2 regions of the Sphingopyxis sp. Root1497 genome follow, and region 1 is predicted to be linked to the other one. Evidence: riboswitches for the same ligand, from Rfam matches in the RefSeq annotation. Region 1 holds a riboswitch; the other holds the start of a gene.
What was found. Region 1 has a riboswitch for cobalamin ahead of ASD67_RS01395 (TonB-dependent receptor plug domain-containing protein). Riboswitches for the same ligand answer to the same signal wherever they lie in the genome.
Positions count from the first base shown of each region.

Region 1 (4,500 bases):
AAGCTCGACGCCCTCCGACTTCACCCGCCCGATATTCTCCGATTGGAATGTCGCGGGATTATAAGCGATGAGGTCGTTGCTTTTGCGATGGAAGTAGGTCGCGGTCGCCGTGACTTTGCGATCGATAAAACTGTGCTCGATTCCGGCGTCAAAGCCTTTGGAGGTTTCCGGTTTCAGATTGATGTTGCCGAATGGCGGCAATGCCTCGCTCAACGTCGGCGCACGAAAACCTTCGGCATAGCTCGCGCGGAATATGGTCTTGCCATCATTGGGCGTATAGGCCGCGTCGGCACCAAAGCTTGTGTGGTCGCCATATTGTGAATGATCTTCGTATCGCACGCCGCCGTTGACCGTCAGGCCGTCAAACGGGTGTACGCCAATCTGTCCGTAAAAGCTGGAATAGTCGCTTTTGAACCTGGTGGGTGTGGTGTCACCGCCCAAGGGATAGAAAGTGCTGGCGAACGTCTCTTCATGGGCGCCGCCGAAAACCAGTGACGCGATGCCGAAGTCGACATTGCCGTCATAGGCAAAACGGTCGACTTTGCCGCGCGCGGTGAAAACATTGTAGTTGAAAGGACCGGTCGCGCCATCCTCGCTGCCTTTGCGGGTCAGGTCGGTACGGCTGTACGACAGGCGCCCCCTCCACTTGCCGTCGAGCAGGTCGTGGTTCAACCCGGCATAGCCGACGAACTGTTCGTTATCGGATTCGGGAATGGAATTTGCCGGGTTGCCCGGAAAGGCAAAGGCGTCGTCATATTCAATCCGGCCCTTGTTGTAATAACCGCGCAGATCGAGTGCGAGGGCAGGCGAGAATTCGACGAGCAACTTTCCGTTGGCGGAGAAGTTCCTGTACCCATCGCGTTCGGTGCCGCCGATGAGCGACGAAATACCGTCGGTGCGATAATAGCCGGCGCCGACGCTGCCGGAGATGACCCCACTCTTGCCCGACACATTGCCAAAGACTTTGGCGGTGTCATGGCTGCCATATTCGGCGAAAGCATTGGCCGACAGCGTGTCCGTGGGTGCGACGGTTTGCACGCTGATGACGCCACCGATCGCCTGGCTGCCCCAGATGACCGAATTGGCACCGCGCAGCACCTCGACCCGGTCGATATTGCCCGTAAGCAATCCACCGAAATCGAACGCGCCATTGGGCGTCGAAGGATCATTGATCCGCACGCCATCGATCAGCACCAGCGTCTGGCTGCTTTCCGCGCCGCGGATAAACACGCTGGTTTGCGATCCGACGGGTCCGCTTTGTGCGACAGCTACGCCTGGCACGAGGTTTAAAGCGTCGCTGATCGACGTCACTTGCGATGTTTCCAGATCGTCGCGCGTGATAACGGAAATGGTGTGGCCCGTTTCGGTGCGGCTCTGTTCGACGCCGCTGGCGGTGACGACAATGGTATCACCGTTCGCGTCGGTCGATGTTTCGTCGGGATTGGACTGCGCGAAGGCGGGCGTCGCCGCCGTCAGCGCGAGGAGGGAAATGAAACCGGTCTTCAACATGGGATAAGCCCCCTTTGCGCCAGAGCGAAGTGGCGGGGGCGTACCGGCGAACCGGTCGGTGCAGGCGAAGGGCGGGCACAAGTCGCTCCGTCACCACGCACCGATGCGGCCCCAGCCGCACAGGTCGTCGCTCAGACGGAGGATTACCGTGCCATGACCATCCCCTGGACCAAGGCAAGAGCGACCGGTGCGCTGGCAGGTCTCCTGGCTCGCGGGTCACAGCTTGATGCACGCCTTCCCAGGTTGCCCCAGTGGCTGGCCCCGACAAGGAGTCCGGACCGGTGCATCGCGCTCACCGCTTACAGTTGCAGGGACAGCCTCGGAGTCGAAAGCCCGAGCGGGGCCTTCTCACCGTGTTCCCGTTTTAAGCCCTTTCGGGCACCGGCGCGATCTTGCGGGGGCCAGGCCCCCGCGGCGCAAGCCCATAGAGCAATGCCGCGCTTTCGCAATCGGCTTTATCGCGGTCGCCGTCGCGGACAGGCGTTCCGGCCGCGGCGTGAATGGGGCTTGCGCGCGCGCGGCTTGCCCTTCATGATAGCGCTACCATAACAGAACCTTGGGAGAGGTGAATGAACACAGCGTCGCGAGGCCAGACCAATCTGGCGCTCATTACGGCGATCGTCGCGGTGGCGACGATCGGCGGATTATTGTTCGGATATGACAGCGGGGCGGTCAACGGCACCCAGGACGGGTTGCGGTCGGCGTTCTCCCTGAGCGAGGCGGGGCTCGGTTTCACCGTCGGATCGCTGTTGATCGGCTGCTTCATCGGCGCCTTTCTTGCCGGCACGCTCGCCGACGCGATCGGGCGCCGCAACGTCATGATCCTGTCGGCGATATTGTTCCTCATCGGCGCGCTGATCCAGGGCTTTGCCCATGCCCAGCCGCTGTTCGTCGTCGCCCGGATGATGGGCGGCATGGCGGTGGGCGCCGCGAGCGTGCTGTCGCCGGCCTATATCTCCGAGGTCGCGCCCGCCCATATCCGCGGCCGGATGACGACGGTGCAACAGATCATGATCATCACCGGGCTGACCGCCGCCTTCGTCGTCAATTATTTCCTCGCCGCCAGCGCCGGAGCATCGACCGCGCCCTATTGGGCGGGGATCGAGGCGTGGCGCTGGATGTACCTGATGCAGGCGGTGCCGGCGGCGGTCTTTCTCGTCGCGCTGTTCTTCATTCCCGAAAGCCCGCGCTATCTGGTGTCGAAGGGGCGGATCGACGAGGCCGGCAAGGTGTTGACCCGCCTGTTCGGCGCCGCCGCCGCCGCGACCAAGGTCGACGAGATCAGGGCCAGCTTCAGCGCCGACCATCGCCCGCGCCTGTCCGACATATTCGATCCGGTGAAGGGCGGGGTACGGCCGATCGTCTGGGCCGGGCTGTTGCTCGCGGTGTTCCAGCAGCTCGTCGGGATCAACGTGATCTTCTATTATGGCGCGACGCTGTGGCAGCTCGCCGGTTTTACCGAGGACCAGTCGCTGCAGATCAACATCGTGTCGGGGATCGTGTCGATCGCCGCCTGTTTCGGAACGATCCTGCTCGTCGATCGCATCGGCCGCAAGCCGCTGCTGCTGATCGGCTCGGCGGGCATGGCGGTGACGTTGTTCGCGCTCGTCTATGCCTTTGCCAACGGCACGCTCGATGCCGGCGGGAAGCTCCAGCTCTCGTCGTCGCTCGGCACGCTCGCGCTGATCGCGGCCAATCTGTACGTGATCTTCTTCAACCTCAGCTGGGGCCCGATTATGTGGGTGATGCTGGGCGAAATGTTCCCGAACCAGATCCGCGGCTCGGCGCTGGCCGTGTGCGGATTTTTCCAGTGGTTCGCCAACTTCCTCATCTCCTTCACCTTTCCGATCATGGCGGTCGGGCTGGGGCTGGCGGTGAGCTACAGCTTCTATGCGATTTGCGCGGTGATCAGCTTCTTCCTGGTCCAGCGCTTCATCGTCGAGACCAAGGGCAAGGAGCTCGAAGCCATGGAAGGCTGAGCGAGTCCCAGCGACGCCTTCAAAGGGGACCGGGCGACCGGTCCCCTTTTCCGTGGCGCCGATCAGGCGGCGCAATGATCGCGGATATAGTCGCGGTGGCGCGGCATATGGTCGACCGATGCGGTCACCGCCGCCTTGATCTGGCGCAGCCGGTCGCGCGTCTGCTCGATCGGCATCAGCTCGGCGACGGGATCGTAGCGGCGCGCGCCGAGCCGCTGCCCCTCCATCACCGCGAACCAGCTGGTGTCGTTGAACAATTCCTCATGTTCGCGAAAGGCGCGGCCGCTGCTCTGAAAGACGCGGATCTTTTCGGCGAGCCGATCGGGGATCGGCATCGTCCGGCAATAATTCCAGAAGTCCGAATCGTCCCGCGTCGTGACATGGTAATGGAGCACGAGGAAATCGCGCACCAATTCGCTCTCCTCGACCATCAGCCGATTGTAGCGGTCGATGCTCGCGGCTTCGAAGCCGGTATCGGGGAAGTTGGACAGGAGGCGCGCGATGCCGGTCTGGATCATCCAGATGCTCGTCGATTCCAGCGGCTCCATGAACCCCGCCGACAGGCCGATCGACACGCAGTTCTTTTCCCAGAAGCGCGCGCGGTGGCCGGTGGTGAATTTCAGGAAGCGCGGATCGGCGAGCGGCTTGCCGCCCAGATTGGCGAGCAACACCGCCGCCGCCTCGTCGTCGCCGATATAGTCGCTGCAATAGACATGGCCGTTGCCGACACGGTGCTGGAGCGGGATGCGCCACTGCCAGCCCGCCGAGCGCGCGGTCGAGCGCGTGTAGGGGGAAAAGTCTTCGCCGAGTTCACACGGCACCGCGACCGCGCGGTTGCACGGCAGATAGGCCGACCAGTCGATATAGGGGACGCCAAGCTCGCGGCCGATGAGCAGGCCTGCAAAGCCCGAGCAGTCGATGAACAATTGCCCGCCCACCGTACGGCCGTCGTGCATCGTTACATTTTCGATATGGCCCGTTTCGCCATTACGCGTGACGCCGGTGATTTTGC
Region 1 covers NZ_LMGF01000001.1:302,243-306,742, reverse strand. The annotation lists gene ASD67_RS01395 (TonB-dependent receptor plug domain-containing protein) at 1-1,509, opposite strand, end outside; cobalamin riboswitch at 1,687-1,905, opposite strand; gene ASD67_RS01390 (sugar porter family MFS transporter) at 2,079-3,488, shown strand; gene ASD67_RS01385 (tryptophan halogenase family protein) at 3,551-4,500, opposite strand, start outside.

Region 2 (4,500 bases), on a different contig from region 1:
ACCCGCCCTTACATCAGAACAAAAAGCGAATCCACGCCCCGCGCGTTACGCGGAAGGCGCATTCTTTTGCATCAGCTGATACGCGCGCTCATACCATTTGCTTCCCGGGTAGTTGGCGCCGAGCACCGCGGCCGACTTCTTGGCTTCCGACGGCACGCCCAATGCGAGATAGCATTCGGTCAGGCGATAGAGCGCCTCGGGGGTGTGGCTCGTCGACTGAAACTTCTCGGTCACTTCGCGGAAGCGGATCGACGCGGCGAGCCAGTTCGAGCTGCGCTGGTAGAACCGGCCGATTTCCATTTCCTTGCCCGCGAGATGGTCCTGCACCAGATCGACCTTGAGCCGCGCGTCGGCGGCGTAGCGGCTGTCGGGATAGCGGCGGATCACTTCGCCCAAGGCGGCGAGCGCCTGCTGGGTGATTTTCTGGTCGCGGGTGACGTCGCTGATCTGCTCATAATAGCTGAGGCCGATCAGATAATAGGCATAGGGGGCGTCCTTGTTGCCCGGGTGGATCGACAGGAACCGCTGCGACGCCTCGATCGCCGGCGCATATTCGCGGTCCATATAATAGCTGAACGAGCTCATCAGCTGTGCGCGGCGCGCCCAGGGCGAATAGGGATGCTGGCGCTCGACCTCGTCGAACAGCGCGGCGGCGAGGCCATATTGGTTCCGGTCGAGCCGGTCCTGCGCCGCGCGGTACAGCGTGTTGACGTCGCGCGCGACATAACGCGTGTCCTTTTTGACGCCGCTGCCCCCGGCACAAGCGGCCAGCAGGGGGGTGATCACAAGGGCGGCGGCGAGCAGGCGCGTCGAGGCGCGCAGGGTGGGACGCTGAGTCATGGGCGCGGTATAGCCACAGCGCGGATGAACGCAAAATAAATGATGGGGGTGTCGGCGCGGAATTACGGCGCTTTGACCACGCAACCCGCCGGCGCGTTCGCGGGCGCCGGAACGCGGCGTGCGGTCTTGATCGTCACCATCGGGTCGAGCATCTGGCCCTGCATCACCCCTTCGCCCGCAGTCGGCGAGACCGGCGCGGCAAAAATCTTCTCCGCGACATCGGCGCCCGCGACGACTTCGCCGAACACCGCGAAGCCCGCGCCGTCGCCGCCGGGCGCATCGGCGTCGAAACCCTTGATGTCGCCGAGCAACAGGAAGAAGTCGCTGGTCGCGTCGCCGGGGTAGAGCCGCGCCATCGACAGCGCGCCCTTGCAATTGGTGAGTCCGGTCGTCGTCGTCGGTTCGTGCGCGATCGGCGCGAAGTTGGTGCGCGGGTCGCCGCGGTTGCCCGCCTGGACCAGTTGGTTCGCCGGACCCCAGTTGCGCGTCGCACGATAGAATTTGAAACCGTCCATGCGCTTGCCGTCGACATAGCGCAGGAAATTGCCCGAGGTGATCGGCGCGCGCTTGTCCTCGAGCCGCACGACGATCGTGCCGAGGTCGGTGGTAAGTGCGACAAAGGGGCGCGTATCGACCTCGACCAGCGGCGCGGCCGGGCCGGCGATGGGCGGAATCGGCGGCGGCAATTGCGTCGTCTGGGGCGGGACCGGGGCGGCCTGGGCCGCAAGCGCGAGCGCCGGAAGGATCATCGTCAGCATCGCGCCAGCATAAGCGAAAAACCATCACGCTGGCGACCCCCTTCGCAACGGCGGATGGTGCGCGGATCAACATATAAAGAAATCTTTATATGCGTATTGACAGCTCGCCGGTCGGAGCTATTCTAGGCTGGTCGAGGTTCCCCGCGTCCGGCAGGACATGGGGCTAAGACGGGAAGCCGGTGCGCCTTTCGGGGCAAGGCCGGCGCTGCCCCCGCAACTGTAAGCGGTGAGCGGTGGTCGATACGTGTCACTGGTTCGGCAAGGAACCGGGAAGGCCAGACCCCCGCGTCGATCCGTGAGCCAGGAGACCTGCCTCGTCAGATAACGTCCTCCGGCGGGGTGTCCGGTCTGGTCGCATGCATGGCTGCGCCCGGGCTTGTCCTGCCGGACGCATCGGCCGTTGCTTGTGGTCCGGCCCGTCCCTTGCCCAACGCAAGGTTTGAAGACATGGCCATCACCGTCGCCACGCTCGGTTTCCCCCGCATCGGCCCGCGCCGCGAACTGAAATTCCTGCTCGAAGGCTATTGGGCGGGCAAGAAGGACGAAGAGGAATTGCGCGAAGGCGCCGCCGCGCTGCGCGCCGCGACCTGGGCGCGCCAGCGCGCGCTCGGCGCCGATATCCTGCCCTCGGGCGATTTCTCGCTCTATGACCATGTGCTCGACACCTCGGCGATGGTCGGCGCCATTCCGGCGCGATACCGATGGGACGGCGCCGCGGTCGGGCTGAACACCTATTTCGCGATGGCGCGCGGCACGCAGGGCGGCGCCGGCCATCAAGGCTGCACCCACAGCCTCGACGCGACCGCGCAGGAAATGACCAAATGGTTCGACACCAACTATCATTATATGGTGCCCGAACTCGAAGCGGGGCAGGTCTTTCGCCTGTCGTCGACACGGCTGGTCGATGAGTTTCGCGAGGCCAAGGCGCTCGGCTATCACACCCGCCCGGTGCTGCTGGGTCCGGTCAGTTACCTGATGCTGGCGAAAGGGCGCGGGGTCGAACCGCTGTCGCTGCTCCCCGCCCTGCTCCCCGTCTATGCGGAAATCCTGACCGCGCTTGCCGATGCCGGCGCCGACTGGGTCCAGGTCGACGAACCCTGCCTCGTCCTCGACCTCGACCATGCGCAACATGCCGCCTTCGCCGACGCCTATGCGCGGCTGGCGGGCACCGGGGTCAAGCTGATGCTCACCACCTATTTCGGCGGCCTCGGCGAGAATCTCGGGCTCGTCGCGGGACTGCCGGTCGACGGCGTGCACATCGACCTCGTCCGCGCGCCCGAACAGCTCGGCGCGATCTGCGCCCGCGTGCCGAAGGCGATGCTGCTGTCGCTGGGGGTGATCGACGGACGCAATATCTGGCGCGCCGATCTCGATACGATCCTGGCGCGCATCGCGCCGATCGCCGCGACGCGCGATATCGTCGTCGCGCCGTCCTGCTCGCTGCTCCATACGCCCGTGGACCTCGCGCTCGAAAAGCGGCTCGATCCCGAAATCGCGCAATGGCTGGCCTTTGCGGTGCAGAAGGTCGGCGAGCTGGCGACGATCGCCCGAGCGCTCAACGAAGGCGAGGACACAGTGGCCGACGCGCTTGCCGCTGCGCGTGCCGCCGCCGGGACGCGCCGCAGTTCGCCGCGCATCCACGACCCGGCGGTACAGGAACGCATGGCGGCGATCGACGCGGCGATGGTCGAGCGCCGCTCGCCCTTCGCCGACCGCCGCGCGTTGCAGCGCGACCGGCTCGCCCTGCCCGCCTTTCCGACGACGACGATCGGCTCCTTTCCCCAGACCCCCGAGGTTCGCAAGGCGCGATCGGCGCATAGCAAGGGCGAGATCGACGATGCCGCCTATGCCCAATATCTGCGCGTCGAAACGCGCGCCGCGATCAAGTGGCAGGAGGAAATCGGGATCGACGTGCTGGTCCATGGCGAATTCGAGCGCAACGACATGGTGCAATATTTCGGCGAGCAGCTGGCGGGATTCGCCTTCACCCAGAGTGGCTGGGTGCAAAGCTATGGCTCGCGCTGCGTGCGGCCGCCGATCCTTTATGGCGATGTGTCGCGCCCGGCGCCGATGACGGTCGAATGGTGGCGCTATGCGCAGGACCAGACCGACCGGCCGATGAAGGGCATGCTGACCGGTCCGGTGACGATCCTGAACTGGTCGTTCGTGCGCGACGACCAGCCGCGCGCGGTGAGCTGCCGCCAGATCGCGCTCGCGATCCGCGACGAGGTGCTCGACCTCGAGCGCGCAGGCGCGGCGGTGATCCAGATCGACGAAGCAGCGCTTCGCGAAGGCCTGCCGCTGCGCCGCGGCGAATGGCAGGCCTATCTCGACTGGGCGGTCGAGGCGTTCCGGCTGTCGGCGTCGGGGGTCGCCGACGACACCCAGATCCATACCCATATGTGCTATTCGGAGTTCAACGACATCATCGCGTCGATCGGCGCGATGGACGCCGACGTCATCTCGATCGAGACCGCGCGCTCGCAGATGGAGCTGCTCGACGTCTTCGCCGACTACGCCTATCCGAACGAGATCGGCCCGGGTGTCTATGACATCCATTCGCCGCGCACCCCCGCCGAGGGCGAGATGACGCAATTGCTGAAACTCGCGAGCCAGCGGCTGCCCGCCGAGCAGATCTGGGTGAACCCCGATTGCGGGCTCAAGACGCGCAAATGGGACGAGGTGCGCCCCGCCCTCATCGCGATGGTCGCCGCGGCGCAGCGGCTGCGCGTCAAGGGGGCCTATGATGCAGCCTGATGGTTCCCCTGCGGTCCGCGTCACCGCGATGCCCGCCAACGCCAATGTCTATGGCGATATCTTCGGCGGCTGGCTGATGGCGCAGATGGATCTCGCCGCCTCCTCGGTCGCGTCGCACCATGCGCGCGGCCGGGCGGTGACGATC
Region 2 covers NZ_LMGF01000003.1:978,409-982,908, reverse strand. The annotation lists gene ASD67_RS08065 (outer membrane protein assembly factor BamD) at 46-840, opposite strand; gene ASD67_RS08060 (peptidylprolyl isomerase) at 903-1,598, opposite strand; cobalamin riboswitch at 1,716-1,929, shown strand; gene metE (5-methyltetrahydropteroyltriglutamate--homocysteine S-methyltransferase) at 2,046-4,355, shown strand; gene ASD67_RS08050 (acyl-CoA thioesterase) at 4,345-4,500, shown strand, end outside.
Region 2: linked by a shared signal. The riboswitch ahead of metE (5-methyltetrahydropteroyltriglutamate--homocysteine S-methyltransferase) and the one ahead of ASD67_RS01395 (TonB-dependent receptor plug domain-containing protein) in region 1 are both predicted to bind cobalamin.